DNA from 4 places in the Bradyrhizobium sp. USDA 4538 genome. Region 4 is predicted to be linked to each of the others. Evidence: predicted binding sites of a transcription regulator. Region 4 holds the regulator's gene; each other region holds the start of a gene.
The links. Region 4 encodes PhoB, which activates phosphate uptake and scavenging genes when phosphate is short. Its sites were predicted from a motif close to TGTCATNNANCTGTCAT; they were not measured.
Positions count from the first base shown of each region.

Region 1 (7,901 bases), 940 kb from region 4:
CGTCGTCTACCATCCAGCCTGTCGGATTCGGTGACGCAAACGCTTCGGGAAAGCGTCATGGTGATCAGGATATTTGCTGCGCCCGCAGCCGCGCTCGCTCTCGGGCTGCTGCCAGCGCCGCCGTTCGGCTCGGCCGTCGTCGGTCGCTTCGTGTCGCCAGCTCTCGCTACGCCGGCCGCACTCTCGAGCGAGCAATCGGCCGCGCTTGAGACCTACGACAAAGCCCTGAAGGGCTTCGAGTCGATCCTGCGCCAGCGCCGCGCGCAGATCGATTCGAAGCAGCCGCTGCCCGACTTGCCGGGCCAGGCGATCTATCTGGCCCGTGTCGAGATGATGAGCGCCTACAAGGACCTCACCGATGCGCTTCCGTCCAGGATTGGCAGACCCAACAGATTCGGAATCCCCCCGGCCTACTTCAACGCCGACAATGAGCCGCTGCTCGATGAGTACAGGAAGCTCTTCGACGTCATGGAGGCGCCGCCCGCCGGTGCGCAAACATCCAATACGCCATTCAAGGACGTGGTCGATCTGGCGACGGTGATCGCGCGCGCCAAGGGTCTTGACGCCGCCGACGCCGCCGTCGCGGGCCGTATCAGCCTCGGCCTCTTCTTTGCCGAGACGAACGGCAAGCAGAATGCGGGCAATGCACGATCGAACACCTATAAAGGAAGCCTGCAGACCGGCCCGTCCGAGGATCGCGACGGCCGAAGGAAATGGGCCGCCATCAAGGGGTCGATCGCGACACTCGATCCTGCGCTGAGCCGTCGCGACGACCGGGAAGAGGCGCGAGTCGGCAACCTCGACCACAGGTTCAATCACTGGACCGCCGTGCGGGACGGCCTCATGAACGCACACGCCGAACTTTTCCCGCAGGTCGCGGCGATCCAGAAAGCGCTGCCGGACCCGATCGATCAGATGAAGGTCTTTGAGCTGATCCAGATCATTCCCACGCCGACCAGAGCAGCGCTCAAATCGGGCAACCTCGTCGGCTACAGAATTTCCGATCCCAGGATCATGCGATATCTGCGCAACAACAGCGTCTTCGCGTTCGGCCGGGCCGACCGGGCAAGAACATCCGCGACCTTCCGCGAGATCCTCGATGCGATGTGGCTGTTCAACGCCAAGTTCGAGCAGGCGCTTGCCAAGTTCAAGGAGATCAAGTCGGGCAAGCGGGGCTGAGGAGGAGTTGATCGCTCGGCCGTCAGGGTGGACCGAGCAGCGCCCATCGCGGCTCGCAGAATTCCTTCACGGCGGAAGCGACGCTGCTGCTGATGAGGTTTTGGCGCTCGGGCGAGTCCATCTCGCGTTCCTCGTCCCGGTTGATGATCGAGCCCGCCTCCAGCAGGATCGCGGGCATCGCGGTCTTTCTCAGCACGATGAGTTCATCATTGCTGTAGACGCCGGTATCCTTGTTCAGCAACGGGTGCTGGTAACGACCCATGATGGCCTGGCTGTATTGCTCGGCATAATGCAGGCCCTGGGCCTTCATTTCCCCGGCGACCAGTTCGGCGAACCGGAGGCTGGTCTTGAAGTCCGGATTGTCCCGGGAGACGAACACGGAGTAGCCGCTGAAGCGGTCGCTGAAGTGGCTTTTCTTGCCCTCGAACTCCCAGTCCTCGAGCATCTTGTTGGGCACGGAGTCATGGTGGATCGACATCAGCAGATCCGCGTGCAGATTGTTGGCGGCTGCGACCCGCTTGAAGAGGCTCGGTCTCGCTTTGCCTTCGGTCAGCAGCAGCCTGGTTTCGGCAAAGCCTTCGGCCTTCAACCTCTCCTCGATCAGCCGCGCAAGGCGCAGGTTGAAGGTGAACTCGGCGACATTCCGCGCGCTGATCGCGCCTTCCGATTGCGCTGTATGTCCGACATCCAGCACGATCCGGAACGTCGCGGGATCGCATTTGGCAGCGGCTGGCTTGAGAGCTGAAAGCGGCAGGGTGACTGGCCCAAGGGCGGCCAGCCGCATGGCGCGGTGCCTGGGCGGAGCGCGGTGCCTTGCCAATTTGGCAGCCCTTGTCGCCTTCGCGCGCTTCGGCGACTTGGCATGCTTGGGTGAGCTCTTGAAGAGATCGGGCAGCCAGCCGGCATCGCTGACTTCGATCGGCAGCAGCGCGAACACTGCGATCGCGACGACCAACAAGCGGCGAGGCCGAAACCTCGCAACGCTACCACCGAGCACGCGAAAGAATTCGCAGCGCCTCATGCTCCGCCCCTCCGGGCCCCCAGCATAACGGCTCTGACATCGGTACCGGAAGATGCCGGGGAGGTCCATCCCCCGGCAATCGCGTTGCCTCGCCTTGGAGGCAAGGCCGTCAAGACAAAGAGTCCGGTTCCGTCGTGGCTGTGACCGAACTAGTGTCCCGAATCCGAAGTTCGCATCATTTGCCGCACCTTCGGAGCGAACTTCGGATTCGATAAGGACACTAGCAAACTTATAATTCTAGTGTGCTTTATGAATGCGAAGTTCGTGAAAGTGGCTGCCGCGAAATCGCACGAACTTCGCATTCAGCACACTAGACCGGCTTCGGGTCGAGCGTGATCGCCCACAGCTCGGCGTCGACGCGGTCGCGCAGGCTCACCGTCATCTGCCCGCTCTTGCCGTCGATCTTGACGTGGCCGAAGAACTGCATGCCCGCCGACGGCGGCAGGTTCTGGTTGCCTTCGCCCGGCGCCTTGATGAACTTCACCTCGGGGCCGAAGGTGTTGTCGAGCTCGTTCGGACCGAACGTACCGGCATGCAGCGGGCCGGAGACGAATTCCCAGAACGGATCGAACTCCTGGAACTGGGCCTTATTTGGGTTGTAGTAGTGCGCGGCGGCGTAATGCACGTCGGCGGTCAGCCACACCGTGTTGACGATTCCCGCGGTCTTGATGAAACGCAGGATGTCGGCGATCTCGAGCTCGCGGCCGCGCGCCGGACCATCGCCCTGCGCAAAGGCTTCCGAGCCCTTCTTGTTGGCCGCATCGTCATAGACGATCAGCGAGAGCGGCATGTCGGAGGCGATCACCTTCCAGGTGGCGCGCGAGTTGAGCAGCGCGCGCTTCAGCCAGGCCATCTGGTCCGGGCCGATGAAATAGGCGTCGGGGCCATACTGCTCCTGCAGGTTCGGGCCGTTGGGGCCGCGATAGCTGCGCTCGTCGAGCATGAAGACGTCGAGATGCGGACCGTAGCTCAGCGTGCGATAGACGCGCCCAGGCTCGACGATGCTCTCGCGCATCGGATACATCTCGTGGAAGGCCTTTGCCGCGCGCGCCGCGAGCACATTGATGTCGCGCTCCTTGTAGGCCGCCGGCAGCTGTTTCGACAGCGACCAGTTGTTGGTCACCTCGTGATCGTCCCACTGCACGAAGATCGGCACCTCGGCATTGAAGGCGCGGACGTTGTTGTCGAGGAAGTTATACTTGTGGGCGGCCCGGTATTCGTCGAGCGTCTCGGCGACCTTGGCCTTCTCGGGGATCGTGACGTTCTTCCAGACCTTGCCGTCGGGAAGCTTCACCTCGGAGGGGATCACGCCGTCGGCGTAGATCGTGTCGCCGGAGTGCAGAAGGAAATCCGGAGCGTGCTTCTTCATCGCGGCGAAGGTGATCATGCCGCCGTCGTCGGGATTGATGCCCCAGCCCTGGCCGGCGACGTCGCCGCCCCACACGAAGGAGACGTCGCGGCGGTCGCTCGGCGCGGTCCGGAAGCGGCCGACCACCGGTTCGCCGACGATGTCGATATGGGCGAGGTCGCGGAAGCGGACGCGATAGAAGATGTCCTGGCCGGAGGGCAGGTTCTCCAGCAGCATCTTGGCGGTGAAGTCGCTCTCGGGCAGCGCCGTGATCGGCGGCAGCGTATGGGTGTCCTTGAAGGACTCGGTGGTCGCGACCTCGACCATCATCTGCGACGGCCGGTCCGCACGCGCCCACACCACGCCGCCGTCGACGCCGACATCGCCGGACTGCACGCCATGGGTGATCACGGGACGGTCGGCGGCGCGCGACAGATAGGGCATCGCAATCACGCCGGCGCCGGCCGCAGCCGCCGTGGAGAGAAAGCGTCGGCGGGTGAGATTTCGCGAGAACCGGATCGTCATGGGGAGCCTCCTCAGGTCACAGCGACAATGCGCCGCAGGCGCGCCAAGACCTAGAAAAATTCCATGACGGAGACATTACAGCGGCGGGCGTCGCGTGAGGTGGGCACGTCTGTCAGGCTCCCTCTCCCGCTTGCGGGGGAGGGTGGGGAGGGGTCTCTCGACGAATCATGGCGAGGAGAGAGCCCCTACCCGCAAGCGGGAGAGACGAAGGCATCTCGCGGATAGAGTAGCGGCGATTCTACGCCGTGCCCGCCGCTCTGAACTGCGTGGCAGTCCGTTGCAAATTCTGCGGCATGCTGAACAGCAGCGCCTTGCGGTCGGCGACGGCGTTATGAAGCTGCTCGAGCGCGATGTTGAACGCGGTCAGCGTGCCTTCCTCGATGGCGCCGTGTTCGAAGCAGTCCAGCGTGTGGCGCAGGATGTCGTCGGCCTCCGCCTGCATCTGGTCGAGTTCCTCGATCGAATCGCTTTGCCGTGCGGTCTTCAGCATCTCCAGCAGGCGTTCGCGCTGCGAGGTGTTGGTGTTGCGCTCGTCCTGCTTGAGATAGCCGGCGAACCACGCACCGGCCGAGCCCATCGCCGAGAACGCCATCAGGCTCCACCAGATGTAGTCGCTGTAGCGGTCGAGGAAGGTTTTTTCCTCGCCGTCGACAAACGCGGCGGCGCCCGGATGCACCGGAATGGTGGCATCCTTGTCGGTGTCCGGCGTCTCGATCTTGGCGGCGAGCGGGAAATCGGTCTTGAGCGACTGCCGGATCGCGAACAATTGCCGCGTGAATGCCGCGACCGTCGAGTCCGACAGGCCCTTCCGCGCAACGATGTGGTGCGAGAAGCTGATCGTCTTCACCTCATCGTCGGGCCGGTCGGCGGAGCCGAGCGAGCCCGCGGGGATTTCCGCGGCCTCATAGGCCGGATGGTTCTGCGCGATCGCCTCGGAGGCGTCGATCGCAAGGAAGCTGGGTTCGCCGCCGTCGCGGACCGACGCCGTGATCGCATCGATCGTGATTTTGCTGTTGGCCGGGCCGACGGCGAGATAGGCGTCGGCCTTGAGGTTCTTGATCGCTTCCGCCGCCTCATTGGCCGGGAATTGAACGATCTCGACCTTCATCGGGTCGACGCCGTATTGCGTCAGGATCAGCTTCAGCAGATTGACATTGGCCGGGGTGCGGCCGACGACGCCGATCTTGCGGCCGGCAAGCTGCGCGATCTTGGTGATCCGCGCGGATTTCCGAACCTTGCCCTTGGCGGGCGGAACCCACATCACCACGACATTCTTGCGCAGGGTCGCGACCGCCTGGGCATTCTTCGGCACCTCGAGATCGCCGCGGATGATGGCGAGATCGGCCTTGCCGTCGGCCAGCGTCTGGGCGCTGGCGGTAGCGCCCTCGGTCTGCACCGGCCTCAGTTTGACCTGGGTGTTCTGCTGGTTGTTGAAGGCCTGCGCCAGCGCCTGCACGACCTTGACGTCATCGCTGTTGGCGGGACCGACCGCGATCCGCAGCGTCACCGGACGCACGGCGAAATAATAGCCGGCCAGCAACGTGCCGATGATGGCCAGCGCGCCCGCGATCAAAACGAACATCAGCCGCCGCTTTGCCGAACGCAGCGGCTTGGGCGACATGCTGGCGGAGCCGTCTGTCATCGATCTCGCAAACAATCGTCGGGGCTCAATCTCGCAAAACTACCAACGCGCATACATCCTCTATGTGTAGCAAATTACTGAATGGACAGATGTTACAACTCCGTCATGGTTACCAGCGGCGATAGGACGCGATTTCGGCCTTAATTTGGGCGTGGATCCCATCCCGGAGGCCGTTGTTAGGCTAAAGTCGGCGTCAAACGGGAGAGTTTACCATGGTCGAACGGCTGTCAGCGGAGGCGAGGAAGGCCGCCCTTTGGGAACTGGCCGGCTGGTCGGAGGCGTCCGGCCGCGAGGCGATCGCCAAGACTTTCGTGTTCAAGGACTTCAACGAGGCCTTCGGGTTCATGGCCCGCGCCGCCCTGGTCGCCGAGAAGAGCGACCATCACCCCGAGTGGAAAAACGTCTACAAGACCGTCGAGGTGGTGCTGTCGACCCATGATGTCGGCGGGGTGACCAAGCGCGACATCGACCTCGCCAAGGCCATGAACGCGATCGCAAGGCAGCTTGGGGTCAGTTGACCCCGGCGCGTGGAACCTTGCGCGGGTCCGCCGATATCCCCAGATTCGCATCGTCCGCCGCCGAATTGGCGCGGCGTCGAGGAACCTTGCGATGACATCGAGCGAACACGGCGCGGGATTTGGGCCTGCCGATCGGCTGGCGCAGGACGCTGAAAGCGTGCGCCGCCGTTTCTGGATCAAGTTCAAGAAGGTGGTGGCGAGCCTGCCCTTCGCGGAGGACCTGCTGGCCGCCTATTACTGCGCGTTCGACCGGCAGACGCCGCGCCATGTGCAGGCGGCGCTGCTCGGGGCGATCGCCTATTTCATCCTGCCGTTCGATTTCGTGCCCGACATGCTGCCGATTCTCGGCTTCACCGATGACGCCGCGGTGCTCGCAACCGCGCTCCGCATGGTGGCAAGCCACATCACGCCCGAGCATCGCGATGCCGCCCGCGCCGCGCTGAAGCGCGGGGTGCCGGACGAGGAGTGAGATCTGCCTTCTCCTTCCCCCTGAAAGGCAGGGGTGTCCGGGGAATGATTCACTGTGTCGCGGTGCATGCTCGGCAGGACCGAGGCAAATCGGTCTTTTCTGGTTGTCGAGACACAGAGGGCCGAGCATGCGATATCGCGGTAGCATTTTTGGAAGGCTGCTTGAACCGATCAATCGACGGCAGTTTCAGACGGTTGTGGATCGTCTGGACGGGGATGCCTACGACAAGTCGTTCAGGAGCTGGGATCATCTGGTGGCGCTGATCTATGCCCAGCTTAGCGGCAACAGCAGTCTGCGCGGGGTGGTGACTGGCTTCAACGCCAATTCGCAGCATCACTATCACTTGGGAACCGGCAAGCTGTCGCGCTCGACGTTGTCCGATGCCAATGCCCGCCGTCCGATCGGCATTTTCGCGCAAACCTTTGCGGCGCTGTCGGCGATGGCGCGTCGCCAGCTGCGGAGTGAAGGCATGGAGATGGTGCGTCTGATCGACGCCAGTCCGATCCCGCTCGGCAAGGTCTGCAGTTGGGCGACGTGGAACGGCCGCATCCGCGGCATGAAGCTGCATGTCGTCTACGACCCAAGGAGCGATGTCCCGACCTGCGTCGAGATGACGGCCGCGAACGTCAATGACATCGAGATCGGCCGACAGACCCCAATCCAGCCCGCCACCACCTATGTGTTTGACAAGGGCTATTGCCGTTTCGACTGGTGGCAGAAGATCAATGATAGCAAGGCTTTCTTCGTTACCCGGGCGAAGACGAGCATCCGTCTTCGCTCGCTCAGGCATCGCGCCATCCGCAAGCGTAACGGGGATGGCTTCGAAATCCTTGCCGATGACGAGGTGAAGCTCACCAGCAAGGGCGATTCGCGCCTTCCAATCCCGCTCCGCCGCATCAAGATCAGACGCGAGAAAGGCGGCAAGATCACACTCCTGACCAACGACCTTGTCCGTAGCGCCGTCGAGATCGCCGCCCTCTACAAGAGCCGATGGCAAATCGAGCTGCTGTTCCGCTGGATCAAGCAGCATCTCGATATTCGCAAGTTCCTCGGCGCCAACGACAACGCGATCCGCCTTCAGGTGCTCGCTGCGATGATTGCCTACCTGCTGCTGCGCATCGCCGCTCACACCAACTGCATCAAAATGCTCCCGCTCAGGTTCGCCGAACTCGTCGGCCAGCTCCTGCTCACGCGTCGAT
Region 1 is NZ_JALJZE010000001.1:3,584,333-3,592,233, reverse strand. Features, by position in the region: gene J2R78_RS16100 (hypothetical protein) at 58-1,179, shown strand; gene J2R78_RS16095 (N-acetylmuramoyl-L-alanine amidase) at 1,202-1,963, opposite strand; gene J2R78_RS16090 (alkaline phosphatase) at 2,511-4,073, opposite strand; gene J2R78_RS16085 (TAXI family TRAP transporter solute-binding subunit) at 4,312-5,715, opposite strand; gene J2R78_RS16080 (4a-hydroxytetrahydrobiopterin dehydratase) at 5,928-6,233, shown strand; gene J2R78_RS16075 (YkvA family protein) at 6,325-6,702, shown strand; gene J2R78_RS16070 (IS4 family transposase) at 6,830-7,901, shown strand, end outside.
Region 1: J2R78_RS16090 (alkaline phosphatase) is a predicted target of PhoB. The motif match lies at 4,137-4,153, and genes of this name have one in related genera.

Region 2 (7,901 bases), 700 kb from region 4:
TCGTCGATTTTCACCGGCCGATCGGAGGCGCAGCCCATCACCAGCGCCGACATCGCGATGCGGTGATCCATATGCGTGGCAACGAGGCCGCCGCCTGGAACATGGCCGCGGCCCTCGACGATCAGATCGTCGCCGGAGACCTCGACCTTGACGCCGTTGACCCGCAGCATGTCGGCGGTGGCTTCAAGGCGGTCGGATTCCTTGACGCGCAGCTCCTGCAGGCCGCGCATGATCGTGGTGCCCTCGGCGAAGGCGGCCGCGACCGCCAGCACCAGATACTCGTCGATCATCGACGGCGCGCGCTCCGGCGGCACTTCGACACCCTTCAGCTTCGAGGCGCGCACACGCAGCTGCGCCATCGGCTCGCCGGCATCGCCGCGCACATCGCTCTCCTCGATCGAGGCGCCCATCTCGCGCAGCGTGGTGAACAGGCCGGTGCGCAGCGGATTGGTCATCACGTCTGAGAACACGACATCGGACCCTTCGACGATCAGTGCGGCCACGATCGGGAATGACGCGGAGGACGGATCGGCGGGCACCACGACGTTGGCGCCGTGCAGCTCGGGCTCGCCGTGCAGCGAGATTCGCCTGCCGTGGCTGCCTTCCTGCTCGGAGGATATCTCGGCGCCGAAATGCTTCAGCATTAGCTCGGTGTGGTCGCGGCTTGCCTCCTGCTCGATCACCGTCGTGATGCCGGGCGCGGAGAGCCCCGCCAGCAACACCGCGGACTTGATCTGGGCCGAGGCGACCGGCGTCTTGTAGACGATCGGCACCGGATAGCGGGCGCCGTGCAGGGTGAGCGGCAGCCGGCCGCCCTCCCTTATGTCGCTGGTTCGGGCGCCCATCAGCTCCAGCGGGTCGAGGATGCGGCGCATCGGCCGCGAGCGCAGCGAGGCGTCGCCGTCGAAAATGGCGGCGATCGGGCAACCGGCCACCGCGCCCATCACCAGCCGGCAGCCGGTGCCGGAGTTGCCGAAATCGAGCGGCGCGGCAGGCTGGGCGAAGCCGCCGACCCCGACGCCGGACACCGACCAGGTAAACGGCGCCGTCCGCTCCACTTTGGCGCCGAGCGCGCGCATGGATTTGGCGGTATTGAGGACGTCCTCGCCCTCCAGGAGGCCGGAAATGCGGGTTTCGCCGACCGAAAGCGCCCCCAGGATCAGGGCGCGGTGGGAAATCGATTTGTCGCCGGGAACGCGGACCGTGCCGGCCAGGGGGCCGCACGCGCGCGATTCCAGCGAGGTCGGGGTGTCAGAATGGGCCAAGATTGTGTCCTCTCGCGTCGCGGCAGGTATCACATAGGCAACACCGCGTCACGCGCCCGTCAAATGCGCGCAGACCGCTATTGACAGCGGCTCCTCAACTAGCCAAGTGAAGCTCCGTTTTTCAGGAAAATTCTGGGATTACCACGTGGCCAAGTCCGAGCTCGGAACCAAGCGCATTTGCCCGACCACGGGCAAGAAGTTCTACGACCTCAACAAGAATCCGGTGATCTCGCCCTATACCGGCGAAGTCGTGCCGATCGCGCCGATCGCCCCGCCGCGGGGCCGTGGCGCCACCGTCAGTTCGCCTGCGACCGCAGCCGACATGCCGGAGCCCGCCGAGGCCGAGGAGATGGTCTCGCTCGAGGAGGCCGATGCCGAGGAGAACACCGGGAAGGTCAAGGCCCAGGTTCCCGAATCCGAGGACGATATCGAGGTCGATGAGACCATCGACGACGATGACGACGACGATTCGACCTTCATCGCCGACGAGGAAGAGGGCGATGAGGACGTCACCGACATCATTGGTGACGTCGGAGGCGACGAAGAGACTTGAGATCGGCGCCGATCTATGATCAACGGTGCTGCCGCGCGAGTCGTCCAGGCCGCGCGGACCGGGATCGATCCCCCAGGATCATCCCAACTGGATAAGGGGCCATAGCTCAGCTGGGAGAGCGCTTGCATGGCATGCAAGAGGTCGGCGGTTCGATCCCGCCTGGCTCCACCACGCTTCGCCCTTCGGGCTACGCGTGGCGCAGCCACGAGTTGCCTGAAGGGCGAAGCGTGGTGTCCGGCGTAGCCCGAAGGGCGAAGACGGACTGGATCAACTAGCCGACTTATCTTATCAGTAACTGCGATGCGCCACTGGTACGCGTGGCGCAGCCACGAGTTGCCTGAAGGGCGAAGCGTGGTGTCCGGCGTAGCCCGAAGGGCGAAGACGGACCGCCAAGGTCCTGTTGCCCGTCCGGCCATCCGTGGATGCGAATGTGGTACGTCTACATCATCCGCAGCATCAACTTCCCTGATCAAGAATATGTCGGCGCGACCGAAGATCTGAAGCGCCGGATTCCTGAGCACAACGCCGGCAAATCGGCGCACACCTCAAAATTTATGCCGTGGGAATTGGTCTGGTACTGCGCATTTCCCGACAAGTATAAAGCGTTGGCCTTCGAGAAATATCTCAAATCCCACTCCGGCCGCGCCTTCGCCAAGAAGCGCCTCTAACCGCCCCGACCGCCCCTACTCCCCCAGCACCGCATTCAGCCGGTCGCGCAGCGCGACGATCTCGTCCTTCATCGCCATCAGTTCGCCGACGGTGCAGTCCGAGGCCGCGAGGATCGACTGCGGCACAGCCTTGGCCTTTTCGCGCAGCGCGTGGCCCTGCGGCGTCAGCGCGATCAGCACCACCCGCTCGTCCGCGGTGCTGCGGGTCCGTTTGATCAACTCCGCCGCCTCCAGCCGCTTCAAGAGCGGCGTCAACGTGCCGGAATCCAGGAACAGGCGCTCGCCGAGGTCCTTCACCGCCACGTCGTCGCGCTCCCACAGCGCCAGCATCACGAGATACTGCGGATAGGTCAGCCCGAGCCGGTCGAGCAGCGGCTTGTAGACGCGGTTGAAGGCGTGCGCGGTCGAATAGACCGCAAAGCAGATCTGATTGTCGAGCCGCAGCGCCTGATCCGCGGCCGTCGGTTTCCTGGCCATGATTCCCATCGAATCCATCTCGTTTCCGGGTCATTCTGGGCTCACGGGACCGCGGATTCAATTGCGAACAATTAAATGTGAGACCGCATATTTTATATTGTGCGCAATCTATTTGCGTGCAATACATGTGTCATCGAATTCAAGCCCAACCCACCAAGGGAGACCACGATGTCTGTGAACGTGCTCTACAAGACCAGCGCCAAGGCAACCGGCGGCCGCGACGGCCATGCGGCGACGCTTGACGGCGCACTCGACGTCAAGCTCACGACCCCGAAGGAGCTCGGTGGCGGCGGCGGTGCCGGCAACAATCCGGAGCAGCTGTTCGCGGCCGGCTATGCCGCCTGCTTCATCGGCGCGATGAAGTTCGTGGCCTCGCAGGGCGGCCCCAAGGTTCCCGCCGACGCCTCGGTGACCTCGACGGTCGGCATCGGCCCGCGCTCGGAAGGCGGCTTCGGCCTCGCCGTCGAGCTCGCGGTGTCGCTGCCCGGCCTTGCGCGCAACGATGCCGAAGCGCTGGTCGAGAAGGCCCACCAGGTGTGCCCCTATTCCAACGCGACCCGCGGCAATGTCGACGTCAAGCTGAGCGTCGTCTAATTCCACATCACGCAATGGTCCGCCGCAACACGTGGCGGACCATTGCTCTTTCAGCGGCTGGTTCGCTTGGCGAACGCATGCGCCGCCTGCTGCATGGGCCTGCGCCGACGGAAGCATTGCTGGGTCGGCTGAAGACCGTTAGCTCTGGGACCCTCGTTTATCTGATCCCAACTGAGCGAAGGTTGTTTCCATGAATACCCCAGCGGCTACGGGCGCGATGACCGGCCTGCGCGTGATCGATCTGACGCGCGTGCTCGGCGGTCCGTATTGCACCCAGATTCTTGCCGACCACGGCGCCGACGTGATCAAGGTCGAGCCGCCCGCCGGCGACGAGGTGCGAGACTGGGGTCCTCCCTTCCACGAAGAAGACGCGGCCTATTTCGTCGGCATCAACCGCAACAAGCGCTCGATCGGCCTCGACCTCGCTTCCGAGGGCGGACGCGCGGTGCTGATGAAGATGCTCGAGACCGCCGACGTGCTGATCGAGAATTTCAAGCCGGGCACGCTCGACAAATGGGGCATCGGCAACGACGTGCTGCGCGCGAAATTTCCGCGCCTCGTGCATTGCCGGATCTCCGGCTTCGGCGCCGACGGCCCGCGCGGCGGCAATCCCGGCTATGACGCGATCATCCAGGCGATGACCGGCATGATCGCGGCGACCGGCTCGCCGGAGAGCGGCCCGATGCGGATCGGCGTGCCGCTGGTCGACATCACCACCGGGCTCTACGCCACGATCGGCATCCTGATGGCGCTGTCGGAGCGGCAGCGCTCGGGGCTCGGCCAGTTCATCGAGACGACGCTGTACGAGACCGGGCTCGCGATCATGCACCCGCACACCGCGAACTACTTCATGCACGGCAAGCCGCCGTCGCTCACCGGCAACGAGCATCCCAACCTCGTGCCGTACGCGATCTTCCCGACCAAGACCGACAACATCTTCATCGGCGTCGGCAATGACGGAACCTTCCGCAAGCTCGCCAAGGAGATCGGCAAGCCCGAGCTCGGCACCGACCCGCGCTTTGCCCGCAACAAGGACCGCATCGCCAACCGCGATGCGCTCCGCGTCGAGCTGGCAGCGGTGTTCAGCCAGCACGAGGCCGAGCCGCTGTGCAACCGGCTGCTCGCCGCCGGCCTGCCGGCCGGCCCGGTGCAGAAGATCGACCAGGCGCTGACCAACCCGCACACCATCCATCGCGGCGACGTCATCGAGAAGGATTGGTACAAGGGCGTCGCCTCGCCGATCCGCCTCGAACGCACCAAGCCGAACCTGCGCCGCACGCCGCCGAAGTTCAGCCAGCACGCCGCGGAAGTGCTCGGCGAGTTCGGCTACTCGAAGGACGAGATCAACGGCCTGGTTGAAAAGGGCGTGGTCTGCGGTCCCCAGCGCAAGCGCTAAAGGCGTTTTCGAGCCTGTCCCGCACGTGATGCGGGATGGGCACCGGTTCGCGTCAGGACAAAGCTGGAGCGTCGGCCCGTATCGAACCGGCCGACACATCAGCACTGCGGTGCAACGTCGCGTTTGGCGCTGCACCGCACGGAGCCGGCTGCGGTCTTCGCCTTTTTTACCGCTTCCCTTCGCTTCGGCTTCCCCCCTACCATGACTTTCGTTTATACGGTCATTTGAACGTCATCCGGCGCTGATAACGCGCGCAACGAAAGATGATGTTCCAATTGGGAGGGGTTTTGATGTTCTTTCGACGACTAGGCGCTGCCGCGGCAGCCGCTGCCGCGCTTGCATTCGCGTCGCCCGCGTTCGCGGTGACCGAGATCCAGTGGTGGCACGCGATGACCGGCGCCAACAACGACGTCATCGTCAAGCTGGCCAACGACTTCAACGCCTCGCAATCCGACTACAAGGTGATCCCGACCTACAAGGGCGGCTACGCCGACACCATGAACGCCGGCATCGCCGCGTTCCGCGCCGGCAACGCGCCGCATATCATGCAGGTGTTCGAGGTCGGCACCGCGACGATGATGGCCGCCACCGGCGCCGTCAAACCGGTCTACAAGCTGATGGCCGACGCCGGCGAGAAGTTCGATCCGGGCGTCTATCTGCCCGCGATCACCGGCTACTACTCGACCTCCAAGGGCGAGATGCTGTCGTTCCCCTTCAACTCGTCGTCGACGGTGATGTGGATCAATCTCGATGCGCTGAAGAAGGCCAACATCGCCGAGATTCCGAAAACCTGGCCGCAAGTGTTCGACGACGCCAAGAAGCTGAAGGCAGCCGGCTATAACACCTGCGGCTTCTCCGGCTCGTGGGTCACCTGGGTCAATCTCGAACAGCTCTCGGCCTGGCACAATGTGCCGCTCGCCAGCAAGGCCAACGGCCTCGACGGCTTCGACACCGTGCTCGAATTCAACGGCCCGCTGCAGGTCAAGCATCTCGAGAACCTCGTCGAGCTGCAGAAGGACAAGACCTACGACTATGCCGGTCGCACCAACACCGGCGAAGGCCGCTTCACCTCGGGCGAATGCCCGATCTACCTGACCTCTTCGGCCTTCTTCGGCAACGTCAAGGCGCAGGCCAAGTTCAACTTCACCGCGGCGCCGATGCCGTATTATCCCGACGCCAAGGGCGCGCCGCAGAACTCGATCATCGGCGGCGCCTCGCTCTGGGTGATGGGCGGCAAGTCGGCCGAGGAATACAAGGGCGTGGCCAAGTTCCTGACCTTCCTCTCGGACACCGATCGCCAAATCTGGATCCACAAGGCCTCGGGCTATCTGCCGATCACCAAGGCCGCCTATGCCAAGGCCAAGGAAGAAGGCTTCTACAAGGACCAGCCCTATCTCGAGACCCCGCTGCTCGAGCTCACCAACAAGGAGCCGACCGCGAATTCCCGCGGCCTGCGCCTCGGCAACATGGTGCAGCTGCGCGACATGTGGTCGGAGGAGATCGAGCAGGCGCTGGCCGGCAAGAAGACCGCCAAGCAGGCGCTGGACGCCGCCGTCGAGCGCGGCAACCAGATGCTGCGGCAGTTTGAAAAGACCGCCGTCCGCTGACATGATGCCTTCGGGCATGAACCGGACAAGCGCGAAGCGGTTTTCCACCATGCCCAGACGACAAGCTAAGGCGCGATGACGATCCAACCTCATCTCATCGCGCTTTAGGGCGATCAACCGGCGGGCCGCATCCGCGGCCTGCCCTTCTTCCGAGCCCATGCAAAAGCAAGCGATTTTCCAATCAAAGCTGTTGCCTTACGCGCTGGTTGCCCCGCAACTCGCGATCGTCCTGATCTTTTTCTACTGGCCGGCCGTACAGGCGGTGATCCAGTCCTTCCTGCTGCAGGACGCCTTCGGTCTCTCCACCAGCTTCGTCTGGTTCGAGAACTATCTCGAGCTGTTCAAGGAGCCGGCCTATTTCGCGGCGATCGTCCGGACCTTCGTGTTCTCGTTCGCGATCGCGGTCTCCTCGCTGTCCTTCGCGCTGCTGCTCGCTGTGATGGCTGACAGGCCGCTGCGCGGCTCGACGCTGTATCGCACGCTGCTGATCTGGCCCTATGCGGTGGCCCCGCCGGTGGTCGGCGTGCTCTGGGTGTTCATGCTGCACCCCTCGCTCGGCGTGCTGTCGCGCTATTTGCGCGCCATGGGCATCGACTGGAATCCGCTGCTCGACGGCGACCAGGCGGCGGCCCTGATCATCCTCGCCGCGGCCTGGAAGCAGATCTCCTACAATTTCCTGTTCTTCCTCGCCGGGCTGCAGAGCATCCCGAAAAGCGTGATCGAGGCCGCCGCGATCGACGGCGCCCGTCCGATGCGGCGGTTCTGGACCGTGATCTTCCCGCTGCTGTCGCCGACCATCTTCTTCCTCTTGGTCATCAACATCGTCTACGCCTTCTTCGACACCTTCGGCATCATCGACACCATGACCCGGGGCGGTCCCGGCAAGGCGACCGAGACGCTGGTCTACAAGGTCTATACGGACGGCCTGCTCGGCGGCAATCTCGGCTCGTCGGCGGCGCAGTCGGTCATCCTGATGGTCATCGTCGTCATGCTGACGGCGATCCAGTTCCGCTTCGTCGAGCGCAAGGTGACCTACTGATGGTCGAGGAAGAAGGCTTCCAGCGCTATCTGGCTCACGTCATCCTGTGGATCGGGATCGCGATCGTCGCCTTCCCGGTCTATCTCGCGCTGGTCGCCTCGACCCAGGACAACGCCGTCATCGCCAACGGCCAGATGTCGCTGCTGCCCGGCGGCCATTTCCTCCAGACCTACTACCAGACGCTGTTTGTCGGCACGAGCGGCTCGACCCGCGAGCCGGTGCTGAACATGATGCTGAACTCGCTGGTCATGGCGCTCTTGATTGCGGTCGGCAAAATCGCGATCTCGATCATCTCGGCCTAC
Region 2 is NZ_JALJZE010000001.1:3,831,836-3,839,736, reverse strand. Features, by position in the region: gene aroA (3-phosphoshikimate 1-carboxyvinyltransferase) at 1-1,265, opposite strand, end outside; gene J2R78_RS17305 (TIGR02300 family protein) at 1,411-1,818, shown strand; tRNA gene J2R78_RS17300 (tRNA-Ala) at 1,914-1,989, shown strand; gene J2R78_RS17295 (GIY-YIG nuclease family protein) at 2,247-2,486, shown strand; gene J2R78_RS17290 (MarR family winged helix-turn-helix transcriptional regulator) at 2,502-2,963, opposite strand; gene J2R78_RS17285 (organic hydroperoxide resistance protein) at 3,132-3,557, shown strand; gene J2R78_RS17280 (CaiB/BaiF CoA-transferase family protein) at 3,748-4,953, shown strand; gene ugpB (sn-glycerol-3-phosphate ABC transporter substrate-binding protein UgpB) at 5,244-6,560, shown strand; gene ugpA (sn-glycerol-3-phosphate ABC transporter permease UgpA) at 6,718-7,599, shown strand; gene ugpE (sn-glycerol-3-phosphate ABC transporter permease UgpE) at 7,599-7,901, shown strand, end outside.
Region 2: ugpB (sn-glycerol-3-phosphate ABC transporter substrate-binding protein UgpB) is a predicted target of PhoB. The motif match lies at 5,172-5,188, and genes of this name have one in related genera.

Region 3 (7,901 bases), 3.9 Mb from region 4:
CGAGGTCGTTGAACTCGAAGGTCATCACCGAGGTGACGACCGAGATGCCGCGCTCGCGCTCGATCTTCATCCAGTCCGAGCGCGTGTTGCGCCGCTCGCCCTTGGCCTTGACCTGGCCCGCAAGGTTGATGGCGCCGCCGAACAGCAGCAGCTTTTCCGTCAGCGTGGTCTTGCCGGCGTCCGGGTGCGAGATGATCGCAAAGGTGCGCCGTCGCGCCACTTCCTCAGAAAGCGGCGAGCGGGACGGCGATTCGGCTGAAACTGAAATGTCGGACATGGCGGGGCATTTGGCAGGGAAAACGGGCGCAATCAAGGGCGTTTTGTCGCAATGCGGAACGCCCGCACCATCCCCATATAGGCACCGGAAGGACGACCTTCTCCTCACCATACCGTTCGCGGGGACGACCCTGCCTTATCTGGAGGGTTCGTGATGGCTTGGACCATTCTGTTCACCGCTGGCCTGCTCGAGATCGGCTGGGCGATCGGGCTGAAATATACCGAAGGTTTCTCGCGGCTGGTGCCGTCGGTGCTGACGCTGGCGGCGATGGCCGGCAGCGTCATCCTGCTCGGCCTCGCGCTCAAGACGCTGCCGATTGGAACCGCCTATGCGGTCTGGACCGGGATCGGCGCGGTCGGCACCGCGGCGCTCGGCATCATCCTGCTCGGCGAACCCGCGACCGCGATGCGGCTTGCCAGCATCGGACTGATCGTTGCCGGCATCGTCGGGCTGAAGCTGGTCGGCTGATTACTCCTTTTTGGGACGCGTTTTCTTAACGCGAACCGGCTTCCACTTCGCTCGAAAACGCTACTTCAGAATCTGCACCGCCCAATAGCTCGCGGCTGCGACCGCGGCCGACGCCGGGATCGTGATCACCCAGGCGTAGACGATCGAGCTCGCCACATTCCAGCGCACGGCGGAAAGCCGCCGTGCGGCGCCGACGCCGACGATGGCGCCCGTGATGGTGTGCGTGGTCGATACGGGAACCCCGAGATAGGTCGCCATGAACAGCGTCACGGCGCCGCCGGTTTCGGCGCAGAAACCCTGCATCGGCGTCAGCTTGGTGATCCGCAGCCCCATGGTGCGGACGATCCGCCAGCCCCCCATCAGGGTACCCAGCGCCATTGCGCCCTGGCAGGCCAGCACCACCCAGAACGGAATTTCGAAGGTGTCGCCGAGATGGCCCTGCGAATACAGCAGCACGGCGATGATGCCCATGGTCTTTTGCGCGTCGTTGCCGCCATGGCCGAGCGAATAGAGCGACGCCGAGGCGAATTGCAGGATGCGGAATGCGCGATCGACCGCGAACGGCGTCGAGCGCACCGAGAGCCAGGACACGATCGCGACCAGCACCAGCGCCAGCAGGAAGCCGACCAGCGGCGACAGCACGATCGCGAGCAAGGTCTTGGAGAGCCCGCTCCACACCGCCGCCGAAATCCCCGCCTTCGCCATGCCGGCGCCGACCAGGCCGCCGATCAGCGCGTGCGAGCTCGACGACGGAATGCCCAGCGCCCAGGTGATCACGTTCCAGACGATCGCGCCGACCAATGCTGCGAAGATCACGGTCGCATCCACCACCGACGGCTCGATGATCCCGGTGCCGATCGTGTTGGCAACGTGCAGGCCGAACACCAGGAACGCGACGAAGTTGAAGAACGCCGCCCAGAACACCGCATATTGCGGCCGCAGCACGCGGGTCGAGACGATGGTCGCAATCGAGTTCGCGGCGTCGTGCAGGCCGTTCAGGAAGTCGAACAGCAGCGCGACCGCGATCAGGATGGTCAGAATTGGAAGACCCAGCGTGGCGTCCACGTGATGCCCCGCTCTACACTTGCTCGATCACGATCGAGTTGATCTCGTTGGCGACGTCGTCGAAACGGTCGGCCACTTTCTCGAGATGGTCGTAGATCTCCGCGCCGACGATGTAGTCCATCGTGTTGGCGTCGCGGTGCTTCAGGAACAGCTCCTTGAGCCCGATATCCTGGAGATCGTCGACCCGGCCCTCGAGCTTGGTCAGTTCCTCGGTGATCTGGGTCAGCATCGAGACGTTGTGGCCGATCGACTGCAACAGGGGCAGCGCGCGGCCGACCAGATTGGCGCATTCGACGATCAGGCCGCCCATCTCGCGCATCGGCGGCTCGAACTCGCGCACCTCGAACAGCATGACCGCCTTTGCGGTCGCCTGCATCTGGTCGACCGCGTCGTCCATCGAGGTGATCAGGTTCTTGATATCGCCACGATCGAACGGGGTGATGAAGGTGCGGCGAACCGCGGTCAGGACCTCGCGGGTGACGCTATCGGCGTCGTTCTCGAACTGATTGACGCGCTGGCAAAAGACCGGAGTCTCCTCCCCGCCCTTCAGCATGTCCTGCAACGCCAATGCGCATTGCACGGAGGTCCGGGCGTGTCGGGCGAACAGGTCGAAAAACCGCTCTTCCTTGGGCAGGAAGGCGCGAAACCAGCGCAGCATGTCTCAGTTCCATCATTCCGGGACAGCCCTTTTAGCGACTGTCACAGAACTGTCATAGAGCATCTGGCGGGGAAAGCATCGGGATCGACCGCCCGAGCGGGCGGTCGTCCACCGCTATGTCGGCCGAAAGTCGCCGGGACCTGCCCTACAGCGACCGCCGCAACAAATGGGCCAGCTCACCGACCAGGCCACGCCGGAACAGCAGCACGCAGGCCACGAAGATCACGCCCTGGATCACCGTCACCCACTGGCCGAAACCGGCGAGATATTGCTGCATGGCGATGATCACGAAGGCGCCGACCACCGGGCCGAAGATGGTGCCGAGACCGCCGACCAGCGTCATCAGCACGATTTCACCGGACATCGACCAGTGCACGTCGGTGAGCGAGGCATTCTGCGCCACGAACACCTTCAGCGAGCCGGCAAAGCCCGCCAGCGTGCCCGACAGGATGAAGGCGAGCAGCTTGTACTGGTCGGTCTTGTAGCCAAGCGAAATCGCCCGCGGCTCGTTTTCGCGGATCGACTTCAGCACCTCGCCGAACGGCGAGTTGATGGTGCGGTAGATCAGCAGGAACCCGGCGAGGAAGCCGACCAGCACGACATAGTAAAGCACCAGCGGCTTCGAGAGATCGAAGATGCCGAGCAGGTGGCCTTGCGGAATGCCCTGGATGCCGTCTTCACCATGGGTGAACGGCGCCTGCAAATAGAGGAAGTAAAGCAGCTGCGACAGCGCCAGCGTGATCATCGAGAAATAGATGCCCTGCCGCTTGATCGAGATGTAGCCGGTGACCAGGCCGAGCAAGGCCGCGGCCGCGGTGCCGACCAGGATGCCGAGCTCCGGCGTCAGCCCCCACACCTTCAGCGCGTGGGCCGAGACGTAGCCGGCGGTGCCGAGGAACATCGCGTGGCCGAACGACAGCAGGCCGCCATAGCCGATCAGGAGGTTGAAGGCGCAGGCGAGCAGCGCGAAGCACAGCGCCTGCATGACGAAGAACGGATAGATCCCCGTCCACGGCACGATCGCCAGCAGCAGCGCCATCGCGGCGAATACGATCATCTCGTCGCGCATCGCGCGCGGCGTGATCGGAAGTGTATCGTCGGTCAATGCTGACATATCAAGCCGCCCGTCCCGTCAGTCCCGTTGGCTTCACCAGCAACACCACCACCATCAGGACAAACACCACGGTGTTGGAGGCCTCGGGATAAAAATACTTGGTCAGTCCCTCGATCACGCCGAGCGCGAATCCGGTGATGATCGAGCCCATGATCGAGCCCATGCCGCCGATCACGACCACCGCGAACACCACAATGATGAGATCGGCGCCCATCAGCGGACGGACCTGGTTGATCGGCGCCGACAGCACGCCGGCAAGCGCGGCAAGACCGACGCCGAGCCCGTAGGTCAGCGTGATCATGCGCGGCACGTTGATGCCGAACGCGCGCACCAGCGTCGGGTTCTCGGTCGCGGCGCGCAGGTAGGCGCCGAGCTGCGTCTTCTCGATCAGGAACCAGGTCGCAAGGCACACCACGAGCGAGAAGATGACGACCCAGCCACGATAGATCGGCAGGAACATGAAGCCGAGATTGACGCCGCCCTTGAGCTGATCGGGGATCGAGTAAGGCAGGCCCGAGGAGCCGAAATAGTTCTGGAACACGCCCTGCACGATCAGCGCGATGCCGAAGGTCAGCAGCAATCCGTAGAGATGATCGAGGCCGGTCAGCCATTGCAGCATGGTCCGCTCGAGGATCATGCCGAAGATGCCGACCACGACGGGTGCGATGATCAGCGCCCACCAGTAATTGATGCCGCCCAGGTTGAGCAGGAAATACGCCACGAAGGCGCCCATCATGTAGAGCGCGCCATGCGCGAAATTGATGATGTTGAGCATGCCGAAGATGACGGCGAGCCCCAGACTGAGCAGCGCGTAGAACGAGCCGTTGATCAGTCCCACCAGAAGCTGTGCGTAGAGAGCCTGCATCGAATGAGCTTTCGCTAGATAGATGAAGCCCGCCGGCCACGCGCATGGCCGGCGGGCATGATCGTCACTTCTTCAGAAGCGCGCAGGTGCTCTTGTCGAGCGGCGTGAAGGCCTGGTTGCCCGGCACGGTGCCGACCAGCTTGTAGAAGTCCCACGGTCCCTTGGACTCCGAGGGCTTCTTCACTTCGAACAGGTAGGCGTCGTGGGTGACGCGGCCGTTGGCCTCGACCTCGCCCTTGCCGAACAACGGATCGTCGGTCGGGATCGTCTTCATCTTCGCGACCACCTTGGCGCCGTCATGCGGATTGCCGCCGAGCGCTTCCAGCGCCTTGAAGTAATGCATGAGGCCCGCATAGACGCCGGCCTGCACCATGGTCGGCGGCGCGCTGTTCTTCATCCGCTCCGAGAAGCGCTTGGAGAAGGCGCGGGTCTTGTCGTTGAGGTCCCAGTAGAACGTCTCGGTGAAGTTGAGGCCCTGCGCGGTCTCGAGCCCGATCGCCTTGACGTCGGTGAGGAACAGCAGCAGCGCCGCGAGCTTCTGGCCGCCCTTGACGATGCCGAACTCGGCCGCCTGCTTGATCGAGTTGGTGGTGTCGCCGCCGGCATTGGCGAGACCGATGATCTTGGCCTTGGAGGCCTGCGCCTGCAGCAGGAAGGAGGAGAAGTCGGCGGTGTTGAGCGGATGCTTGACGCCGCCGACCACCTTGCCGCCATTGGCGGTGACGACGGACGTGGTGTCGCGCTCGAGCGCGGCGCCGAACGCGTAATCCGCGGTGAGGAAGAACCAGGTGTCCCCGCCCGCCTTCACCAGCGCCTGGCCGGTGGCGTGGGCGAGCATGTAGGTGTCGTAGGTCCAGTGCACGGTATTCGGCGAGCACTGCGCGTTGGTGAGATCCGAAGTGGCGGCGCCCGAATTGATGTAGACGCCGTTCTTTTCCTTCACGACGTTGTTGACCGCGAGCGCGACGCCGGAATTCGGCACGTCGACGATGGTGTCGACCTTGTCGACGTCGAACCACTGGCGGGCGATGGTGGTGCCGATATCGGGCTTGTTCTGGTGATCGCCGGAGATCAGGTCGATGGTCCAGCCCTTGGCCTTGAGGCCGGAGTCCTCGATCGCCATCTGCGCCGCCAGCGTCGAGCCGGGGCCGGCGAGATCGGCGTAGAGGCCGGACTGATCCGACAGCGCGCCGATCTTGACCGTCTTGTCGAGCTTTTCCTGGGCGGAGGCGACGCTTGCGGCGGACAGCACCATCGCGGTGCCGAGCAGGAGCGCCGAAATCTTGTTCTTCATGTCGTATTCCCTCGTCCTAAATTTTCTGGTTCTGGCGATATCAGACGCCGAGATAGGTATGGAGCTTGTCCATGTTGGCCGACAGCTCGGAATTCGCGAAGCCGTCGATCACCTTGCCGTGCTCGACAATGTAGTAGCGGTCCGCAACGGTCGAGGCGAAACGGAAATTCTGTTCGACCAACAGGATCGTGAAGCCCTGCGACTTCAGGCGCGCAATGGTGTGCCCGATCTGCTGGATGATGACCGGCGCCAACCCTTCGGTCGGCTCGTCCAGCATCAGGAAGCGCGCGCCGGTGCGCAGGATGCGCGCAATCGCCAGCATCTGCTGCTCGCCGCCCGAGAGCTTGGTGCCCTGGCTGGTGAGGCGCTCCTTCAGGTTGGGAAACAGCGTGAAGATCTGGTCGAGCGGCAGGCCGCCCGGCCGCACCACCGGCGGCAGCAGCAGGTTCTCGCGCACGTCGAGGCTGGCGAAAATGCCGCGCTCCTCGGGACAGAATGCGATGCCGAGCCGCGCGATCTTGTCCGAGGTAGCGCGGATGATTTCCTGATTGTCGAAGCGGATCGAGCCGGAGCGCTTGTTGATGACGCCCATCACCGACTTCAACGTGGTGGTCTTGCCGGCGCCGTTGCGGCCGAGCAGCGTCACCACCTCGCCGGCCTTCACGTTGAAATTGATGCCGTGAAGGATGTGGGATTCGCCGTACCAGGCCTGCAGATCCTTGACCGTCAGCACGTCGGTGCCGGCCGCAGCGACGGGCTTCTCCGCCAGTTTTGCCTCAGCCATGACCCGCTCCCAGATAGGCTTCCTTCACGCGCTCGTCCTTGGAGAGGTCGGCGTAGTTGCCCTCCGCCAGCACCTGCCCGCGCGTCAGCACGGTGATGATGTCGGAGAGGTTGGCCACCACCGAGAGGTTATGTTCGACCATCAGGATGGTGTATTTCGCGGAGATCCGCTTGATCAGCGCCGCGATCTTGTCGATGTCCTCGTGGCCCATGCCGGCCATCGGCTCGTCGAGCAGCATCATCTCGGGGTCGAGCGCGAGCGTCGTTGCAATTTCAAGTGCGCGCTTGCGGCCGTACGGCATCTCGACCGCCGGCGTATTGGCGAATTCGCTCAAGCCGACGTCGTTCAGCAGCTCGTGGGCGCGCGGATTGAAGCGGTCGAGCACGCTTTTCGAACGCCAGAAATCGAACGACGAACCGTGCTGCCGCTGCAGCGCCACGCGAACGTTCTCGAGCGCCGTCAAATGCGGAAATACCGCCGAAATCTGAAACGAGCGGACCAGCCCGAGGCGCGCCACGTCGGCCGGCGGCATCGCGGTGATGTCGTGGCCCTTGTAGCGAATCTGGCCTGCCGACGGCTTCAGGAATTTGGTCAGCAGATTGAAACAGGTCGTCTTGCCGGCGCCGTTCGGCCCGATCAACGCATGGATACTGCCCCGACGCACTTTCAACGCGACGTCGCGAACGGCGAAGAAACCCGCGAATTCCTTGGTCAATCCGCTGGTTTCGAGGATGAACTCATCGGCCAAATAGATTCCCCCATACGCCATCGCTGCGAAGCCCCTCGCCCGCGTGGCCAGCTTTTTTCGTGTCCGACAGGCGTCCGATCCGTCTTGGAAACCGTCCGGGGCCCGTCGCCTCCGGGCCGGAATATGCCGTCATCTGCGGCGGTTACGCAAGGTGGAAAGCTGTGCACTGCGGCATCCGCGTGACCGGTTCCGGTTGATCCTTAGTCGAATGGCATTTCGGCGCGCTTTGCGCCTCGGGAAAGCGGTCGTTAACGGTGTTTTGCTCCGGACTCCCGCTTTCATAGAATATTTGCGCCTCTCGCCGAAGCTCCGGCCATTGCATGATGAACGGCTAGAGCCTTGCATTTCGAGCGCGCCAATCCTTCAGTCGTCAAATCGATCCCGCAACGTGATTTCCTCGGCACGTGGCTGCGACTTTATGCCCGCAGCCAAACCATCCCGCAGATCGATGAACTTGTCCCTGGCCGCATCCCGTCCGGGGATGTGCCTGAATTCGGCTAGCCGATGCAATTCAGAAGTGCCGATCCATCGGTGGTCAAATCGATCACGCAGCGTGTGCTGCTGAACGCCTGGCTGCGCGCGCTGCGCATGCCGGACGCGCTTCCCCTGCTGTGCGACTTCCACACCG
Region 3 is NZ_JALJZE010000001.1:8,431,665-8,439,565, forward strand. Features, by position in the region: gene J2R78_RS38930 (peptide chain release factor 3) at 1-277, opposite strand, end outside; gene sugE (quaternary ammonium compound efflux SMR transporter SugE) at 431-745, shown strand; gene J2R78_RS38940 (inorganic phosphate transporter) at 806-1,810, opposite strand; gene J2R78_RS38945 (DUF47 domain-containing protein) at 1,824-2,468, opposite strand; gene J2R78_RS38950 (branched-chain amino acid ABC transporter permease) at 2,614-3,582, opposite strand; gene J2R78_RS38955 (branched-chain amino acid ABC transporter permease) at 3,584-4,447, opposite strand; gene J2R78_RS38960 (ABC transporter substrate-binding protein) at 4,512-5,741, opposite strand; gene J2R78_RS38965 (ABC transporter ATP-binding protein) at 5,782-6,525, opposite strand; gene J2R78_RS38970 (ABC transporter ATP-binding protein) at 6,518-7,273, opposite strand; gene J2R78_RS38975 (hypothetical protein) at 7,613-7,774, shown strand; gene J2R78_RS38980 (hypothetical protein) at 7,778-7,901, shown strand, end outside.
Region 3: J2R78_RS38945 (DUF47 domain-containing protein) is a predicted target of PhoB. The motif match lies at 2,508-2,524, and genes of this name have one in related genera.

Region 4 (7,901 bases):
GGACGACCGGGTCGAGAAGGCGCTGCGCGGCGGCGCGCTGTGGAACGAGGTCAAGGACAAGCTGAACGCCTCCGGCCTGTCGCTCTCCGGCGGCCAGCAGCAGCGCCTGTGCATCGCGCGCACCGTGGCGGTGCGCCCCGAGGTGATCCTGTTCGACGAGCCGTGCTCGGCGCTCGACCCGATCTCGACCGCCAAGGTCGAGGAACTGATCCAGGAGCTCTCCGAGGACTACACGATCGCGATCGTCACCCACAACATGCAGCAGGCGGCGCGCGTCTCCGACAAGACCGCCTTCATGTATCTCGGCGAGCTGATCGAGTTCGACGACACCAACAAGATCTTCACCTCACCGAGCGATCGGCGCACCCAGGACTACATCACCGGCCGGTTCGGTTGACCGGCGCATGATCCGGAAAAGTGGAAACCGGTTTTCCGATCAGGTCATGCTAAAATTCAGGACACGAAGCCATGATCCCCGGGATCATGGTTGAGGGAGACAAGCGATGGCTTCTGAACATACCGCCAAGGCATTCGACAGCGACCTGCAGGAGTTGACCCGCCTGGTCGCCGAGATGGGCGGCCTGGTCGAACGAATGATTACCGAGTCGGTCGACGCGCTGATCCGTCGCGACGTCGCGCTCGGCAAGCGCGTGGTCGCCGCCGACATCGAGATCGACAATCTGCAGCGCAACATCGAAGAGCGCGCGGTGCTGACGATCGCGCGCCGCCAGCCGATGGCGATCGACCTGCGTGAGATCGTCAGCGCGATGCGCGTCGCCACCGATCTCGAGCGGATCGGCGACCTCGCCAAGAACATGGGCAAGCGCGTCGCGGCGCTGGAGAGCGATTTCCAGCCGCTGAAGCTGATCCGCGGCCTCGAGCACATGACCGACCTCGTGCTGTCGCAGGTCAAGTCGGTGCTCGACGCCTATGCCGCGCACGACCTGCCGGCGGCGATGAACGTCTGGAAGGGCGACGAGGAGGTCGATGCGATCTGCACCTCGCTGTTCCGCGAACTGCTCACCTACATGATGGAAGATCCGCGCAACATCTCGTTCTGCATCCATCTGATGTTCTGCGCCAAGAACATCGAGCGGATCGGCGATCACGCCACCAATATCGCCGAGACCGTGTTCTACATGATCGAGGGCCAGCAGATCACCGACAAGCGCCCGAAGGGGGACATGACCACTTTTGCCACCACGGTGCCGGGCAACTGAGGCATGATCGGCAAGCACGGAACCGGCAAGAGCGAAACTGGATGATCCTCGCGACAAATCGTTTCCGCGGGGACTATGCTCAAGGAAGTAAGCGTTTCGGTTTGCGTCTGGGCAACGGATCACCACAGAGAAAGAACTTAGACCGATGAGCGCACGCATTCTGGTAGTCGAAGACGAGGAAGCGCTGACGACGCTGTTGCGCTACAATCTCGATGCGGAAGGCTACGATGTCGAGACGGTGGGGCGCGGCGACGATGCGGATACACGGCTGAAGGAGCGCGTTCCCGACCTCGTGGTGCTGGACTGGATGCTGCCGGGCCTGTCCGGCATCGAACTGTGCCGCCGCCTGCGGGCGCGGCCCGAGACCAAGCAGCTTCCGATCATCATGCTGACCGCGCGCGGCGAGGAAAGCGAGCGCGTGCGCGGGCTTGCCACCGGCGCGGACGATTACATCGTCAAGCCGTTCTCGGTGCCGGAGCTGCTGGCGCGGGTGAAGGGCCTCTTGCGCCGCGCCAGCCCGGAGCGGCTTGCGACCGTGCTGACCTATGGCGACATCGAGCTCGACCGCGAGAAGCGCCGCGTGGCGCGCTCGGGCCGTCCGATCGATCTCGGGCCGACCGAGTATCGCCTGCTCGAATTCTTCCTCGAGCATCCCGGCCGCGTGTTCAGCCGCGAGCAACTGCTCGACAGCGTCTGGGGCCGCGACATCTACATCGATGAGCGCACCGTCGACGTGCATATCGGCCGCCTGCGCAAGCTGCTCAATCCGGGCCGCGAGCAGGATCCGATCCGCACCGTGCGCGGCGCCGGCTACGCGCTCGACGACCGCTTTGCCAAGGCCGAGCCACAGCCGTAACGGCCATGCGGCATTCATAAACCGCAACACGGCGTCGTCCCGGCGCAAGCCCATAGGCGCTAAGATAGTTTGATCATAGTCTGATAGTGGCGCTTATGTCTGGGTGGCTCGCGTAGATGTCGCCGGAGAGCGTGACTGGCTCTGCAGAGTAGAGCGATTGCGGGCTGTGGAATGATCGCTTGCCGTAGCGAAGCTACGAGCTGGCGCAGCAGACGCCACGTCACTGGGTGGGTCAGGCGGCGTCGGCCAAGCGGGGAGAGTCTTCGAGTTCGTCGACGAGCGGCTCGAGCAATAGAATGATCAGCAGATGAGCGAGGATATGGGGTCTGGCGGACCGCTCGTCGGTTCCGGGAGGTCCCTTCAGGCCAATCAGGCTTTTCAGCCGCTTGAAGCCGAGCTCAATGCGCCATCGCAGCCGATAGAGGGCGAGGATATCTGCAGTCGTGAAGTCCTCTGGCCTGAGTGAGGTCACCAGGATCACCCAATCTGCGGCGTCAAGTGTTTGCCTGGAGAGCTGATGACCTCCCTTTTGTGCAGTCCGGCGCGCCTTGCGTCGCGCAGCCGCAGCAGCTTGCGCCGGCTTCTTCGCGGCAACCAGACGCACTGCGAGCGGCGGCGCACCTGACTTGCGCTTTATCCAAATCGGCCGATCGATCAGGCCACGCGCCGAGGCGTTGCGCAGTTCGGCAGTGAGGTCAACAAGATTACCTTCGGCATCGAGCCAGCGCGCGCTCTTCCAGCCGGCCCGGATCACGAAGTCCGCATCGGCATCGACGAGATGCGCCATGCGCTCCGGTTGCAGATAGGCGCGATCGGCAAGACGGATCTCACCGGCAACCGCCGGTATCCGATCCAGCGTCTCGCCCGCTCGCTGATCGGTCAGTTCGAAGTGACCAAAGCGCTCCTGCGGAAGATCGAACGCGCTATGGATACGCCACACTGCGTTCTTGTTCCTGCCGCTCGTCCCAGCCTTGGGGACCGTCGTGGCGTCAACAATACGGATCAGACGACCGCGGCTCGCCTTCGGCGCCGCGGCGGCAAGCGCCTGCTCGACCAAGATTGCCAGCCAATCTCCGCACTGACGTAAGCGATACAACAGAGCCACGTTGGAGATATCGACAAGCCCAACCGACGTGGCCCATGCCGCCGTCAACCGCAGCCCTTTCTCACCAAGGCAATAAGCCAAGATCAGGCGCAGCAAGTCGACCGCATTGCTGATCTCCCGCGGACGGACAAACGCCTTCGTCTTGCGCGCGCTAATGTTCAGAGCCTCGGCTCCGCCAAGTCGGGCGACAACGCGCGCCCAATCTTTGTTCACAAGCGATTCGTGTGCCATTCCATCTTGGAATCACAAGCGAATCCAAGGCGCAAATCCTATTTTAGCGCCTATGGGCGAAAGCCAGGACCCATACGCCGCGGCCAGTGCAATCGGCACGCGGCCAGACGGCTTTCTAACAACACGCATTAGTGGTTATGGGTCCCGGCTTTCGCCGGGACGACGCCGGTGATGTAATGGGCTACGCATCACACAAAAAAATCCCCGCTTTCGCGGGGATTTGTTTTTGAGGTCTTCCGTCGTTTTCCCGAGTGCTCACTTGATCTGCGGTTTCGCCGACGGCCGGCGGCGATCGGCGGCGGGCTGGTAGGCGACGCGCGAGTGATGCGCGCAATAGGGCAGGCCGGCGAGCGCCTTGCCGCCGCAGAAGAAGAATTCCGGGCTCGAGGGATCGCCGACCGGCCAATGACAGGTGGCCTCGTTGAGCTCCAGCAGCGAGAGCCGCTGGCTCATCGGCACCACATTGTCGTAGGAGATCGGATCGGGCTCCATCTCGACCTCGAAGGCGTGCGCCAGCGCGGTGTTGCCGCGAGAGACCGGACGCGCCACCCGCATCATGTGCTGGGCCGGGCGAGCCTTGCGCTGCCGCGGCGCGGCCGTGGAGGGTGCCTTGGCGCGGCCGGAGAGGCCGAGCCGATGCACTTTGCCGATCACGGCGTTTCGCGTCACATTGCCAAGTTCCGCCGCGATCTGGCTGGCCGACAGGCCGGACTCCCAGAGTTTCTTCAGCTGCTCGACGCGATCGTCGGACCAGGTCAATACAGTCATCGCATTCTTCCCTTCGCGTAGCGCCGGCCAATCATTGGAGCGGCGCTGCGAGCCAATCTGGACAAATATCCCTGCGGCCAGAATCCCTTAGCCCTCGCCGGGCACGGTGTTGCGCCCGAACGTTTACGCGAGACACAAAGGCTACTTAGAGGGTCCAGTACCGCCGCACGAGATGTCGTACCCGACAGGCCAAACGCTACAATATGGCGTGACTCTGGCGCAAGAGTCCGCGGCCGTGCGTCCACATGTTCCCACACAGTTAAGCATTGCCATGAGGCTTTTCCACCGCACCGGAATGCTCCAGATTGCGCTCGTTTCGCATTGCAGGAAGGCCACTTCGTGGCGATTGACACTTACCGACCGCAGCATAGAATGCCCGCCACGTGCCGCCCGCAAAGGCGGCCGTTTTGTTTTCCGAAGCTGGCCGTTGCTGCGCTGGCGTCAAGGCGCAGCGGCAATTGTCGGCTTAAAAACCGTCAGTGATCGCCATGACCAACGCTGCCACGTCGCATCTGCTCCCCGTCTTCGCCAGGGTCGATCTCGGCTTCGAGCGCGGCGAGGGCGCCTGGCTGATCGCAACCAACGGCGACCGCTATCTCGATTTCACCTCGGGCGTCGCGGTCAACGCGCTCGGGCACGCGCATCCGCATCTGGTCAAGGCGCTGCAGGAACAGGCGACCAAGCTCTGGCACATGTCGAACCTGTTCAAGAGCCCGGACGGCGAGGTGCTTGCCGCACGGCTGTGCGAGCAGAGCTTTGCCGACTTCGTGTTCTTCTGCAATTCCGGCGCCGAAGCGATGGAGGGCGTGATCAAGCTGGTCCGCCACTATCACTTCTCCAAGGGCCATGGCGAGCGCTACCGCATCATCACCTTCGAGGGCGCCTTCCACGGCCGCACGCTGGGCACGCTGGCGGCGACAGGCTCGGCGAAATATCTCGAAGGCTTCGGCCCGCCGATGGACGGCTTCGACCAGGTGCCGCATGGCGACATCGAGGCGGTGAAGAAGGCGATCGGCCCGCACACCGCCGGCATCCTGATCGAGCCGGTGCAGGGCGAGGGCGGCGTGCGCTCGGCGCCGCAGGCGTTCTTCAAGGCACTGCGCGCGCTGTGTGACGAGCACGGCCTGCTGCTCGCCTTCGACGAGGTGCAGACCGGCATGGGCCGCACCGGCGAGCTGTTCGCCTACAAGCGCACCGGCGTCACGCCGGACGTGATGTCGCTGGCCAAGGCGCTCGGCGGCGGTTTTCCGATCGGCGCGGTGCTGGCGACCGCGCAGGCTGCGGCCGGCATGGCGCCCGGCTCGCACGGCTCGACCTTCGGCGGCAATCCGCTCGCGGTCGCCGCCGCCAATGCCGTGCTCGACGTCATGCTGAAACCTGGCTTCTTCGAGCATGTGCAGAAGATGTCGCTGCTGCTCAAGCAGAAGCTCGCTTCCGTCGTCGACCGCTATCCCGGCGTGCTGTCGGAGGTGCGCGGCGAGGGCCTGTTGATCGGCGTCAAGGCGGTGGTGCCGTCGGGCGACCTGATCGCAGCGCTGCGCAACGAGAAGCTGCTCACTGTCGGCGCCGGCGACAATGTGGTGCGGTTCCTGGCGCCGCTGATCGTGACCGAGCCCGAGATCGACCAGTCGATCATCGCGCTCGAGCGCGCCTGCTCTGTGCTGTCGGCGGCGCAGCCGAAGAAGGCGGCTGGATAATGAGCAAGCCGGTCCGTCACTTCCTCGATATCAACGAGCTGCCGCTCGGCGAGCTGCGCAACATGCTGTCCGCCGGAGCCGCCATGAAGGCGAAGCTGAAGGCGCATGAGAAGGGCAGGAAGCCGCTCGAAGGCAAGACGCTGGCGATGATCTTCGAGCGCCCGTCGACCCGCACAAGGGTGTCGTTCGACGTCGGCATGCGCCAGCTCGGCGGTGAATCCATCATGCTGACCGGCGCCGAGATGCAGCTCGGCCGCGGCGAGACCATCGCCGACACCGCGCGCGTGCTGTCGCGCTATGTCGATGCGATCATGATCCGCATCCTCAACCATGACGCGCTGCTCGAGCTCGCGGCGCACGCTACCGTTCCCGTCATCAACGGCCTGACCCGGCGTTCGCATCCCTGCCAGGTGATGGCCGACCTCATGACCTATGAGGAAAACCGCGGCTCGATCGAGGGCAAGACCGTGGCCTGGACCGGCGACGACAACAACGTGCTGGCCTCCTGGGCGCATGCCGCAGAGCGATTCAAGTTCCAGCTCAATGTCGCGACCCCGCCGGAGCTCTCGCCGAAAAAGCCGATGCGCGACTGGATCAAGGCGACCGGCGCGCCGATCATGCTCGGCACCGATCCGGAAGCCGCCGTGCGCGGCGCCGACTGCGTCGTCACCGACACCTGGGTGTCGATGGGCGACAAGGAGGGCGAGCACCGCCACAACGTGCTGCGGCCCTATCAGGTCAATGCCAAGCTGATGTCGCTCGCCAAGCCGGACGCACTGTTCATGCACTGCCTGCCCGCGCATCGCGGCGAGGAGGTCACCGACGAGGTGATCGACGGGCCGCAATCCGTGGTGTTCGACGAGGCGGAAAACCGCCTGCATGCGCAGAAGGGCATTCTGGCCTGGTGTTTCGACGCGGTCGCGTAGTCGTAGATCAGTAAGCGTTGTCGTCCCGGGCAAGCGAAGCGCGACCCGGGACCCATAACCACCGCTGTCAATTGTTGCGAAGGCTGGGGCACCAGCTTGATGCAGCAGCTCACATCGGTGGTTATGGGTCCCTGCTTTCGCAGGGACGACGGAGATATCCGCGTTAGTGAACCCCTTTATTTCATGGTCCGAGACCCCAGATAGAGCGCCATGGTTTCACAATCCCCCGACATCAAAATCACGCCCGAGGCGCCGGTTCGCGCGCCATCAGCGGTTCCGGTCGACGATGCCGTGCTGGCCTTCGAGGTCGGCGCGCTGGACCTGCGCGGCCGGCTGACCCGGCTCGGCCCCGCGCTCGACGAGATCCTGCACAAGCACGATTATCCGCCCGCGGTCGGCAAGCTGCTCGGCGAGGCGATCGTGCTCACCACGCTGCTCGGCTCGTCGGTCAAGTTCGAGGGCCGCTTCATCCTGCAGACCCGGACCGAAGGTCCGGTCTCGCTCCTGATCGTCGATTTCCAGGCGCCCGACCGGCTGCGCGCCTATGCGCGCTACGACGCATCGCGCCTCAAGAATGGCCAGAGTTCGGGCGAGCTGCTCGGCAAGGGCCACCTTGCGATGACCATCGATCAGGGCTCTAACACCAGCCGCTACCAGGGACTGGTCGCGCTCGACGGCGGCGGCCTGGAAGAGGCGGCCCACGAATATTTCCTGCGCTCGGAGCAGATCCCGACGCGGGTGCGGCTTGCGGTCGGCGAGGAGATGCGCGGCGGCGAAGGCGGCAAGCTGCGCTGGCGCGCCGGCGGCATCCTGCTGCAATTCCTGCCCAAGGCGCCCGAGCGCGCCAAGCAGGCCGATCTGCATCCCGGCGATGCGCCGGAAGGCACGGCCACGCATAGCGTGCCGGACGATGACGCCTGGGTCGAGGGCCAGTCGCTGATCTCGACCGTCGAGGACGTCGAGCTGATCGATCCCGATCTGTCCGGCGAGCGGCTGCTCTATCGCCTGTTCCACGAACGCGGCGTGCGCGTCTTCAACCCGCAAACGCTGCGCGCGCAATGCTCCTGCTCGCGCGACGCGGTGTCGTCGATGCTGAAG
Region 4 is NZ_JALJZE010000001.1:4,527,703-4,535,603, forward strand. Features, by position in the region: gene pstB (phosphate ABC transporter ATP-binding protein PstB) at 1-397, shown strand, start outside; gene phoU (phosphate signaling complex protein PhoU) at 504-1,220, shown strand; gene phoB (phosphate regulon transcriptional regulator PhoB) at 1,366-2,076, shown strand; gene J2R78_RS20390 (IS4 family transposase) at 2,309-3,394, opposite strand; gene J2R78_RS20395 (GcrA family cell cycle regulator) at 3,668-4,180, opposite strand; gene J2R78_RS20400 (aspartate aminotransferase family protein) at 4,669-5,877, shown strand; gene argF (ornithine carbamoyltransferase) at 5,877-6,803, shown strand; gene J2R78_RS20410 (Hsp33 family molecular chaperone) at 7,014-7,901, shown strand, end outside.